2 linked regions of the Victivallis sp. Marseille-Q1083 genome follow. Each later gene encodes a partner of the first gene's protein in a complex. Links are inferred from orthologs where the notes say so. Each region holds a gene or a part of one and is shown on either strand. Other genes may lie near its edges.

Region 1 (6,244 bases):
AGCCGGCCTTCCGCCAGCAGGTAGATCGAATGGCCGTCGGCAAAACGGAAGCGATGCACCGGGCAGCTGCTGCCTTTGATCTCCTCCTTGACGACGCCGGGTTCGCGTTCCAGCTTGGACACTTCGATCTCGTTGTCGAAGTGACCGATATTGCAGACGATCGCCTGGTCTTTCATATGGCGCATATGCTCGATGGTGATGACATTGCAGTTGCCGGTGGTCGTCACATAAATGTCCGCTTCCGGCAGCGCGTCCTCGACCGGACAGACCCGGTAACCGGCCATGCAGGCCTGCAGCGCGCAGATCGGATCGATTTCGCTGACCAGCACCCGGGCCCGTTCATTGCGCATCGCTTCGGCACAGCCTTTGCCGACGTCGCCGAAACCGCAGATCATCACCGTCTTGCCGGAAAGCATCACATCCATCGCCCGCTTGATGCCGTCGGTCAGCGAATGGCGGCAGCCGTAAATGTTGTCGAATTTGCTCTTGGTGACCGAATCATTGACATTGATCGCCTGAAACAGCAGCTCGCCGCGTTCGGCCATCTGCAGCAGCCGGTGCACGCCGGTGGTGGTTTCTTCGGAGACGCCTTTGACCTTGGCCGCTACTTTGTGCCAATGGCGCGGATCTTCGGCCAGCACCCGTTTCAGCAGCCGGTCGATCACCTGCAGCTCATAACTGTCGGACGCCTCGTCGAGGATATCCGGATTGTTTTCCGCCGCGACGCCGCGATGAATCAACAGAGTCGCGTCGCCGCCGTCATCGACGATCTGGTCCGGACCGCTGCCGTCCGGAAAGGTCAGCGCCCGGTAGGTGCATTCCCAATACTCTTCCAGCGTTTCCCCCTTCCAGGCGAACACCGGCACGCCGTCGGCGGCAATCGCCGCCGCCGCATGATCCTGCGTCGAAAAAATGTTGCAGGAGGCCCAGCGCACCTCGGCTCCCAGCGCCACCAGCGTTTCGATCAGAACGGCGGTCTGGATGGTCATATGCAGACTGCCGGAAATTTTGATTCCCTTCAACGGCTGCTGCGGACCGTATTTGGCCCGGGTCGCCATCAATCCGGGCATTTCCTGTTCGGCGATACTGATCTCCTTGCGACCGAAATCGGCGAGATTGATGTCTTTGATCTGATATTCCATAAAAATGTTTCCGTTGGTTCGAATTTTCAATTATTGTAAGGCTGGAAGCTCCGGCACAACGCTTCCCAGCGCTGTTCCGGGATCTTCGAGCCGACTACCTGCACCACTTCCCTGGCCGTCATCGACGCATAGCGGCCGCACTCACTCAGCGGCCGGCCGTGAAGGTAGCCGAAAAGAAAACCGCTGGCCCACAAATCTCCGGCCGCGGTGGTATCGACCGCCTTGACCACATCGGCCGGGACATGGCACAACATGTCGCCGGAGGCGATCAACGAGCCGCGCGGCCCCAGTTTTACCGCCGCGATTTCACAGAACCGCGCCAGTTCCCGCGCCTGCTGCTCTGCCGGTTTGTCTCCGAGCAGCGCCGTCGCTTCGTCCTCGTTGGCGAATACCAGATCGACGTATTCCTTCAACAGCTCCAGCAGCCGTTCCCGGAACAGGCCGACGACTTCGAACGACGCCAGATCCAGGCCGATCCGGCAGCCGGCCGCTTTGGCTTGCCGGAAAACCGCTTCGATCATCGCCTGATGAAACAACTGGTAACCTTCGATATAAACCAGGTCGTAAGCGGAGAAGTCCACCGTTTCGACCTCCTCGGCGGTCAAATCCGACGAGGCGCCGAAAAATGTCCGCATCGTCCGTTCGCCGTCCGGTGTAATCAAAGCCAGACAACGGCCGGTCGGCAGTTGGTCCGTCTCGAAGAACGCAGATTCGGAGCCGCCCAGCCGGACCAGGCTGCTGCGATAAATTTCGCCGTAAGCATCTTTGCCGGTTTTGCCCAGCATGCCGACCGGCACGCCGAGCCGGGCCAGGCCGAAAACCGTATTGCCGGCGGCGCCGCCCGGCACGACGGCGTATTCATCCGCCAACTGTTCGAGCAGCCGGTCCATCACTTCCGGCGCCAGCAGCTCCATGCCGCCTTTGGCACCGGGCACTTTCTCCAGAAACGGCTCTTCCACCCGCGCCAGCAAGTCCAGCAGCGGCGAGCCGACTCCCAACACCCGCATCGCCGTCGTTTTCACAGATATTTGGCCGCCGCGGCTTTGACGGCTTCGACCTTGTCGGTCTTTTCCCACGGAAACTGCGGCCGGCCGAAATGGCCGTAAGCGGCGGCATCCTCGTAGGACCAATGGTTGGCCGCCGGATATTTGAGCTGCAGCGCTTCCAGGATGGCGGTCGGGCGCAGACTGAACACTTCGCGAATGACTTTTTCCAAACAGGTGTCGTTCGACAGCTTGCCGGTGCCGTAGGTGTCGACATTGATGCTCAACGGTTCGGCGACTCCGATCGCGTACGCGACCTGTACTTCGCACTTGTCGGCCAAGCCGGCCGCCACGATGTTTTTGGCGATGTAGCGGCACATATAAGCGGCCGAGCGGTCGACCTTCGACGGATCTTTGCCGGAGAAAGCGCCGCCGCCGTGCGAACCGACGCCGCCATAGGTGTCGACGATGATCTTGCGGCCGGTCAGGCCGGTGTCGCCGTGCGGCCCGCCGATTTCAAACCGGCCGGTCGGGTTGATGTAATATTTGATGTGATCGTTCAGCAATTCGGCCGGAATGACTTTACGGACGACTTCGCGCACCAACTGTTCCAGCGCCTCCAGTTTCATCTCCGGGGTATGCTGGTGGGAAACGACGACGGTTTCCACCGCCACCGGCTTGCCGTTGCGGTAACGGATCGACACCTGGCTCTTGGAATCCGGACGCAGGAAATTGTACTTTTCCGGTTCGCTCTTGCGCAGCCGCGCCAGTTCTTCAACGATTTTATGCGCATAGAGGATCGTCGCCGGCATCAGCTCCGCAGTTTCGTTGCTGGCATAGCCGAACATCATGCCCTGGTCGCCGGCGCCCTGTTCCCGGCTCCGGCTGGTTTCCGCCGTAACGCCCATCGAAATATCCGGCGACTGCCGGTGGATGCAGACCATCACCTTGCAGTTGTCGGCGCAGAAACCGACATTGTGGTCGACATAGCCGATTTTGCGGATGACCCGCAGCGCCACGTCCTGCCAGTTGACGACGGCGTTGGTGGTGATTTCACCGGAGATGACGACCAGGTCGGTCGTCGCCAGCGTTTCGCAGGCGACCCGGCTTTCCGGGTCCTGCGCCAGGCAGGCGTCGAGGATCGCGTCGGAGATCTGATCGCAGACTTTATCGGGATGTCCTTCCGAGACGGATTCGGAGGTGAAAACGTGTTCAACGTTGATTTTGCTCATGAACCTTTCCTTTCAAGAAACTAAAATAACTGCCATGTCGTAGAGATTCGGCGCCGCAACGCCGAAGAAAAAACGAAAGCTTCGGGGAAGTATCGCCATACGGCGCCCCCGAAGCCAGAAAAAATCCTCATTCAATCCATGCGTCGGCGAACTGTTTATTTGATCTTTTTGGCGGCCAGCAGTTCGCCCCGGCGATTCTTCGCATAAGCGGCTTCATCGTGGCCGCTCACCGCCGGCTTGTCCTCGCCGTAGCTGATCGTCCGGACATGGTCCGCCGCCATGCCGCGGCCGGTCAGGTAATTCTTGACCGCAATCGCCCGGCGTTCGCCCAGCGCCCGGTTGTATTCGTTGGTGCCGCGCTCGTCGCAATGCCCCTCGACGATCAAATAAAGCTCCGGCGCCTGATTCATATATTCGGCCACCGCATCCAGTTTGGCCTGTTCGGACGGGTTCAGGCTGTCGGCGTCGAAATTGAAGTAGATGACCGGGAAATTGATGTCGGTCAGCACCGACAGATCCTCCATGCCGATGTAAGCCATGCCTTCCTCAGTCGGCTCGCCCCAGTCCGGACTGGGCGTTTCCGGATTGCCGGCGCCGCCCGGGCCGAAGGTGCCATTGCCGAAATCGTCGGGATTGAAGCCGGGATCCATCTCGGCCTGGGGCACCGGATAGAGGTCTTCCGTCGGCGTTGAATTATCGAACAGACCGCAACCGGCCGCAAATAACAGGGCACCACTCAACGTGATTCCGCGGAAAACTTTCGAAAAGAGCATTTGCCTTCCCCCCTAATAAAGTTTGGCTGAAAAGTTTTATTTTTAGTTAATTCATGTCAAATGCTATAAGATAAATGCCTTCAACACATTTTTCAATCAAATATTCTGCAATTGAAATATTTTTTTGAACTCTTTCTGTTGCGAAATCGCTTTCGGGCAATTATAGTACATTTCTGGTAAGTCAACCGGCGGCGAATAAGCCATCCGTTGACGGTTTTAATTTCAGTCAGGAAAGCAAGCAATGAACATTGAATGGGAAAAACTCGGATTTGAGTTTCGGCCGACCAAATCCAACATTCGCTATGTCTACGACGACGGCAAATGGGACGACGGCAAATTGTACACCACCTACGACATCACGCTTTCGGTAGCCTCCAACTGTCTGCATTACGGTCAGGCTGCCTTTGAAGGACTGAAAGCCTTTCGTTGCAAAGACGGCAAAGTACGAGTTTTCCGGCCGGAGGAAAACGCCAAGCGCTTGAATTCCACCTGTCGCCATATCCTGATGCCGGAAGTGCCGGAAGCACTGTTTCTCGATGCGGTCAAACGGGTCGTCCGCGACAACATTGATTATGTGCCGCCGTATGGTACCGGCGGTTCGCTGTACATCCGCCCGGTGATGATCGGGACGACGCCGCAGATCGGCATTTCGTCGAGCCGGCGTTATGAATTGATCCTTCTGGTCGTGCCGGTCGGGCCGTATTACAAAGGCGGCATCAAGCCGGTCAACGCGATGATTTCCGACGATATGGACCGGGCGGCGCCGCACGGTACCGGCCACATCAAAATCGCCGGCAATTACGCGGCCAGTCTCTATCCGAGCAAAGTCGCCAAGGAGCACGGCTGCCAGGTGGCGCTGTTCCTCGATCCGAAGACCCATGAATTCATCGACGAATTCGGCACCAGCAATTTCCTGGCGATTACCAAGGACGGCAAATACGTGACGCCGAAATCGGCGTCGGTGCTGCCCAGCGTCACCAACAAGTCGCTGATGCAGTTGGCCGCCGACCTCGGTATGCCGGTCGAGCAGCGCCGTATCAACAAGGCGGAACTGGCCGACTTCACCGAAGTCGGTGCCTGCGGGACGGCGGTCGTCATCACTCCGATCGGCAAAATTTTCTATCGCGACCAGGTTTTCGACTACGGCGACACCATCGGACCGGTGTTGAAAAAGTTGTACGAAGTGATGACCGGCACTCAATATGGAGAACTGCCGGACCGATACGGTTGGCTTATGGAGTTGTGAATCGGGAGCCATCCTTTCGAGCTATTTTTCTACCCGGCTTCCGCCGGGTTTTTGTTTTAAATTCAACCTTAATTTACCGGGTAAATTGAAATGGAAATTTTCAAAACCGTTTCGGAAATGCAGCAGTTCGCGCTGGCCGCCCGCCGGGCCGGCAGGACGATCGCCGTCGTGCCGACGATGGGGTATCTGCACGCCGGGCATTTTTCGCTGATCGACCGGGCGGTGGCGGAGGCCGACTTGGTCATCGTCACCATTTTCGTCAATCCGACCCAGTTCGGACCGAATGAAGACCTTGACAAATATCCGCGTGATTTCGAGCGCGATGTCGTCAATTGCGAAGCGCACGGCGCAACCGCCGTTTTCGCGCCGTCGCCGGAGGCGATGTATTGTCCCGACCACAGCGTCTGGGTTGCCGAGGAAACGCTCTCCAGGGAGCTGTGCGGTCGGACCCGGCCGGTTCATTTCCGCGGCGTCACCACGGTGGTGACGAAATTGTTCAACATCACGCAGGCGGAAATCGCCGTATTCGGCCGGAAAGATGCCCAGCAGGCGTTGATCATCCAGCGGATGGTCCGCGATTTGAATATGCCGGTCCGGATTATCGTCGCGCCGCTGGTCCGCGATGCCGACCAACTGGCGCTGAGCTCCCGCAACCGTTATCTGTCGCCGGAAGAGCGGAGCCGGGCCCTGAGTATTTCCCGGTCGCTTTTGGCCGCCGAAGCGAAATTGAAGGGGGCTGGGCCGGCGCTTGCCGAGGCCGCCGCGGCCGAAGTCGCCGCGGAGATCGCCGCCAACGGCGGCAGAATCGATTATGTCAGCGCGTTGGATGCCGACACATTGCAGCCGGTGACGCCGGCGACCCGCCGGC
Region 2 (6,404 bases), 500 kb from region 1 along the record:
GGCAGCAACTGCTGCAGGAATTGACGGTATTCAACCGATTGGGCGGAAACCTGCCAGCCGAACAGTTTCTGTTCCTCGCCATCAACTTCCACGACAATTTTCGGCGTGCAGGTGGCTCCCCACTGCGTATACAAGTGTGACATTTCGAAGTACCGGATTCCGCACGACTCGCAGAGATCGATCCAGCGCTCCAGCAGCGAGAAGTCGAAATGGTAGCGGTCTCCCTTCTTGCTGATCTTCAGCAACTGCACCGTCGGCCGCTCCCCGCCGACCGCGGTATCCAGCGGCTGCGTCCACAGCGGCGTCAACAGCATATTGATGCCGTGATCCGCCGCCGACTGGATATAGGCTTTCAGCAGTTCCCAGTGCCTTTCACTCCAGCAGGGCACCTGATAATAGGTATAAAGACAATCGGCATGGAACCATTCGGTATGGATCAGCGTCTGCTCCGGCAGCGCCACCGGCACTACTTCCAGCGTAAAATTCCCCTCTCCCAGCACTTCCGGCAGATCGGGCATCGGTTCTGCGGGAACCAGTTTCAGCCGGATCGGATATTTGCCGCCGGCGCAATTCTCCGGCACGGCAACCGAAACCCACAACGTCCGCCACTGCTCCGGCAGCGTTTTCACTCCATCGGCAATTTCATCGAGCAGGTCCGGATACAGGCCCGGCGTCCGGCGCAACACGGCGTCCGGAATCTCCGGATCGTTGGCCGGCAGTTCGCTCGGAACCGATTTCACCTCCCGGACCGTGACCGCCTCCGCCAGCGGCGATTCGACCACCGGCAACACCTTCAAACACCAACTGTCGGTCCAGTAGGCCACCTGAAAACTGTAAATTTCCCCCTGCAGCGCGGTGCCGCAGCACAACTCCTCCGCCTGCAGCGCCTCGTCGCAAAACACTTTTTCGAGAGAACTGATCAACCTGAACTTAAACATTCCAACTCCTTACTATTCTTGAAACAATTAGCCTGTATGCTTTATTCACCCTTGTCGATCGCAACCGAACGGCGCTGGAAAGTCGGAATATCCAAATCTTCCCCGTTGACCACCACTTGCGTCGTATTCAGAAAGATGCCGCGGGAGACCGGTTCCAGTTCAAACTGCGGCTGCTCGAATTGACCGCCGCCGGCAATACTGCCGACCACTGCCGGCCGTTCCGCCCGGCGACGGTGCACCGGCCGGCGGACCGCCTCGACTTTGCCGTCGTATTTGATCGCCAACGCGGTCAGCTGGATGCGGTCGCCATACGCCGGATCGACATTGGTGCCGATCACCACGTTGGCATCCTCGCCGATAAACCGGCGGGCCGCCTCGAAGACCGCTTTCATCTCGCCCAGGCTCAACGCCTCCCCGCCCAGCAGCGTCAGCACCACGACATCGGCGTCGCGCAATTTATTCACCCCGCCCAGCAACGGCGCTTCCAGCAGCCGTTCCAGCGCCAACTGGCCGACGTTCAACCCTTCGCCGGCCGCCGCATTGCCGACGCCGATGGCACAGAAGCTCTTTCGCTCCCGCAAAACGGTCCGCAGATCGCCGAAATCGGCCGGCAGCAGATTGCCGACCCGCAGCAATTCGCTGACTCCCACCACCGAACGGGCCAGCTCCAGGTCGGCCAGCCGGAAGGCCTCCCGGGTCGACGTCTCCGCCGGCAGCACCGAAAACAGCAGATCGTTCGGCAAACAGAGCAGCACATCCACCACCGGCAGCAACTCCTGCAACGTATCTTCGGAAATTTTCCGCTTGCTGTGTCCCTCCAGCGAGAACGGCATCGTCAACAGAAAAATAGTCGGAATTTTCAACCGGCCGGCCAATCCGGCCAGCGCCGGAGCACCGCCGCTGGCGGTGCCGCCGCCGAGGCCGCCGATCACCAGCAATAATTTGGAGTCGCTGATCAAGGTCTCCAGCGCGGCGCGTTCCCGGGCCATCGAACGCTGCCCTTTGAGCACATCGCCGCCGCAGCCGCGCCCGTTGCGCCACTGACGGTCGGCCAGCAATTTATTCTCTTCCGGCAGCGGGCAACCGTCCAGCGCCTCGCTGTCGGTGTCCACCGCCAGCAGACGCAGATGGGCGGCTTCCGGCATCCGGCTCAACAGATTGACCACCCGCACGCCGGCACAGCCCAACCCCAGAACCGCGATCGTCTTTTCCCGCACCGTTTCTTCTGCCATATTCATCACATCTTTATCGATTTGAACAATTCGCCGACCCCGCGCAGCATCCGATCGCCGACTTCACCGGCTTCCCCCACCGCCTCGGCCAACCGGCCGAACATGCCGCGCGGCCGCATCGCCGAATAAATCTGATTGCACTCCTCACCGAACTTCAACACCCCCCAGACCGTGCTGTAACGCGGATTTTCCAAGTCGGTCAGGGCGCCGCTGGCATCGTAAGGCCGGCCGATCCGGACCGGAAACTCAAAAACGGTATGAAAAAGTTCAAAGGTACGGTCGAACAGGGCGGCCCCGCCGGTCAGCACGCCGCCGCTGGCCAGGTTGCGCAGGATGCCCTCTTCGCCGACCCGCCGCTTGATGATTTCAAACACCTCCCGCAAACGCAAATCGATGATCCGCTCGAACGAACTCAACGGAATCCGCCGCAGGGCGCCTTCGGCATTTTTCATCTCCAGCACCCCCTGCCGCCGTTCGACGCTGCGCTGCAGCGAACCGTCCTGCAGGATTTTGCGGCACTGATTGATCGTCAGGTTCAAGCCGAGCGACAAATCATTGACGACATGTTCCATGCCGACCGGCAGCACGCCGCTGGCCAGCACGCCCATGTTGAACACCACGGCATATTCCGTCGTGCCGGCCCCCATATTGACCAGCAGTACGCCATTCTCCTTCTCCTCGTCGGTCAGGATGCCGTAGACATCGGCAATGGCGCTGAACACAATCTTGACATCCGCTTCGAATCCGGCATCACGCATCAGCGAACGGAAATTTTCGATCCGGTTGGTGTCGCCGTGAATGACATGCAAATACGCTTCAAGCTTATGGGCGACCTGATTTTCCGGATTGCGGGCCCGACGAATGCCATCCAACAGATAGAAGGCGTCGAAAGTATTGATTTTGGTCTGTTCCAGCGGCAACGGCTTGACCTGGGCATTTTTGATCGCCTCACCGATCGCCGCCTGGGAGACCCGCTGGTCTTCGGCATTGATGAATACCGTGCCGACCCCCTGGTAGGAGTTGATATTGCAGCCGGTGACCGACATGGCGATGATCCGGCTGTTGTTGATTTCGCGCCCGGCCGACGCATCGGCCGCTTCCAGCGCCTCAGTCAATTTTTCCAGCGCCAGGTCCATGTCGACGATCTCGCCCTTGACCACCGAATTGCCGCCGGAGGCTTCACCGCGGCCGATGATGGTCAACGGTTCGTCCGGGCGTGAAGCACCGATCAGCACACAAATTTTCGAGGTGCCGATCTCGACTGCCGTAATGATATCCCGCCGTTTCAACATCCGATTATTTCTCGTTGATTCCTAAAATTCCGAAAGAACTACAAATACGTTACACAAAATATTACCAAAGGCGGAAAATACCAATTGATTCCAATTTTTTTTACGGTTTTTTACGGCCGGGGTATGCGCGGCGAAATTCCATTCAACGCATCGGCACATCACCGCCTTTTTCCTCCGGCTCCTGTCCTTCCGTCAGCCGTTCCTGTCAGCCTCGGCCTCCCCACGACAGCAAGGAACACAAAGCCACCACACAAATCATCACCACACACCAGAACATTCCCCAGCCAGCCCAGCGCGATACCCGTCGGGATTGTTTCACCCACGCCACCAAACGGCAGAGAAAAAACAGATAACAAGCCAGCCACACCAGCGAATAAAAGCCGCCATTGGGAAAGCAGGAGAAAGCTGCCAACAACAACATGCATGACAGAAGCGCCAGCACCGCCACCCCGAACGCGATGAGCGCACGAAAGCAAGCAACGCCCGGCCGCGCCGGCGTTCCTTCCGGATCGAATCCCAACATTTTCCCATCCCTCCTGTCGCGTTCCCTTCCCACTCCTCTTGTATATTACTCTACACTCTGCCGACCGGCAATCAAATCCTCTCAAAGCAAAAAGGGCGGGGAAAAATTTCCCCGCCCAAGCGTCGTATCGACAGAATGACCTGACTTACATCATGCCCATGCCGCCCATACCGCCCATGCCACCCATGCCGCCGGCCGGAGCAGCCGGTTCTTTTTCTTCCTTGACATCGGTGATCAGGCATTCGGTGGTCAGCAACAGACCGGAAATCGACGCGGCGTTCTGCAAAGCCGAGCGCGTCACCTTCGTCGGGTCCAGGATACCACATTTGAGCATATCGACATACTGGCCGGTCGCCACATCGAACCCTTCGGTATCTTTCAGCTCCTTGACCTTCTGGACGACGATGCTGCCCTCGTAACCGCCGTTGGCCGCCAGTTGGCGCAACGGTTCCTCGATCGCCCGTTTGACGATCTGAGCGCCAATCGCTTCATCGCCGGTCAGTTTCAGGCTGTTCAACGCTTTGGCCGCGCGCAGCAACGCTACACCGCCGCCCGGGACGATACCTTCTTCCACCGCGGCGCGGGTCGCGTGCAGCGCATCTTCGACGCGGGCCTTCTTCTCTTTCATTTCCGTCTCGGTCGTCGCGCCGACATGGACCACCGCCACCCCGCCGGCCAGCTTGGCCAGACGTTCCTGCAGTTTTTCACGATCATAATCGGAAGTGGTCTCTTCCATTTCGCGGCGGATCTGATTGACCCGGCCGGCGATGGCGCTCGGCAGACCGGCGCCTTCGACGATGACGGTGTTCTCTTTGTCAATCGTGACGCGCTTGGCTTTGCCCAACTGTTCCAGCGTGACATTTTCCAACTTGATGCCGAGATCTTCGGTGACGCAGGTGCCGCCGGTCAGAACGGCGATATCCTGCAGCATCGCTTTGCGGCGGTCGCCGAATCCGGGAGCCTTGACCGCGCAAACGTTCAGGGTGCCGCGCATCTTGTTGATCACCAGCGTCGCCAGCGCTTCGCCTTCGACGTCTTCGGCGATGATCAGCAACGGCTTGCCTTCTTTGGCCACCAACTGCAGCAGCGGCAGCATATCGTTGAGGTTGCTGATTTTCTTTTCATGAATCAGGATATAGCAATCGTCCAGCACCGCCGACATGCCTTCAGTGTCGGTGACGAAATACGGCGACAGGTAACCTTTGTCGAACTGCATGCCTTCGACGACGTCGAGGGTGGTTTCGATGGTTTTGGCCTCTTCGACGGTGATGGTGCCGTCCTTGCCGACTTTGTCCATCGCGTCGGCAATGATGTCACCGATCGTGGTGTCGCCGTTGGCGGAAATCGTCGCCACCTGGGCGACCTGTTCGCGGTCGGCCACGCCTTTGCTCAACTTGGCCAGTTCCTTGACCATCGCTTCGACCGCCTTGTCGATGCCGCGCTTGAGTTCCATCGGGTTGGCGCCGGCGGTAACGTTCTTCAAGCCTTCGCGGAACACCGCTTCGGCCAACACCGTCGCCGTCGTCGTGCCGTCACCGGCGATATCGCTGGTCTTGCTGGCCACTTCCTTGACCATCTGGGCACCCATATTGGCATACGGACAGGCCAGTTCGATCTCCTTGGCGACGCTGACGCCGTCTTTGGTAACGGTCGGAGAACCGTATTTCTTGTCGATGACCACATTGCGGCCTTTCGGGCCGAGAGTGGTTTTTACCGCCTTGCTCAACAAGGTCACGCCTTCGAGAACGCTGCGACGCGCTTCTTCAGAAAACAAAAGCTGTTTAGCCATTTTTCGTTATTTTCCTTTTTTAAAAATCAATTTTGCAGATGTAATGACAGCCCTGCCCCGGGCCCGGCTTCAGCCGATCACCGCCAGGATATCGTCCTGCCCGATGATTTTGTACTCTTTGCCGTCGTATTTGACTTCGGTGCCGCCGTAACGGCTGGTCAAAACGATGTCACCAACCTTGACGTCAAATTCGATTTTCTTGCCTTTGTCATCGGTCTTGCCGGTGCCGATGGCAATTACGGTGTACTCCTGCGGCTTTTCCTTGGCGGTGTCCGGAATGACGATGCCACCCTTGACCTGTTCGGCCGCTTCGCAGATTTCAAGCAGGACCCGGTCGCCCAACGGCTTGATGTTCACTTTCGACATGTTGCTCTCCTTACGATTTTTGGTTTAATTTGTTAAAATATTTTTGAATAAAGTGCCGCCGGGACGGTCGAAATCATCCCGACAGCATTGACTACTCAACCGTTACTTATCATCGACCACTTCGGCATCGACAAAACCATCGTCATTCGACTTGCCGCCGGCCGCGTTGCCGGCCGCCTCGCCGCCGGTCGGACCGCCGGTCGGTTCCGTCTGCTGCTGCTGTTGCTGCTGATAGATCTCCTGGCCGAGCTGCATTAAATGCTG

What was found.
Region 2: the proteins of metK (region 1) and groL are in contact, whole or in part, in a cryo-EM structure (PDB 8P4O), measured with the Escherichia coli proteins. The link is inferred for Victivallis sp. Marseille-Q1083 from one-to-one orthologs.

Annotation. Positions count from the first base shown.
Region 1 is NZ_CAHJXL010000001.1:1,949,375-1,955,618, forward strand. The notes cover bases 1,260-4,051. They hold metK (methionine adenosyltransferase), read right to left. Parts: upstream 3,358-4,051; coding sequence 2,161-3,357; downstream 1,260-2,160. Other genes in these bases: HWX74_RS07865 (adenosine kinase), read right to left, coding at 1,260-2,164; pal (peptidoglycan-associated lipoprotein Pal), read right to left, coding at 3,513-4,051. In the rest of the region: ahcY (adenosylhomocysteinase), read right to left, coding at 1-1,142; more of HWX74_RS07865, read right to left, coding at 1,169-1,259; more of pal, read right to left, coding at 4,052-4,130; HWX74_RS07880 (branched-chain amino acid aminotransferase), read left to right, coding at 4,372-5,376; panC (pantoate--beta-alanine ligase), read left to right, coding at 5,467-6,244. UniProt on the Escherichia coli protein: Catalyzes the formation of S-adenosylmethionine (AdoMet) from methionine and ATP.
Region 2 is NZ_CAHJXL010000001.1:2,455,252-2,461,655, reverse strand. Bases 3,453-6,404 are described here. They hold groL (chaperonin GroEL), read right to left. Parts: upstream 5,775-6,404; coding sequence 4,131-5,774; downstream 3,453-4,130. Other genes in these bases: dnaK (molecular chaperone DnaK), read right to left, coding at 6,243-6,404; groES (co-chaperone GroES), read right to left, coding at 5,844-6,140; HWX74_RS10080 (hypothetical protein), read right to left, coding at 3,668-3,985; ftsA (cell division protein FtsA), read right to left, coding at 3,453-3,462. Also shown: HWX74_RS10095 (DUF4091 domain-containing protein), read right to left, coding at 1-938; HWX74_RS10090 (hypothetical protein), read right to left, coding at 980-2,176; more of ftsA, read right to left, coding at 2,176-3,452.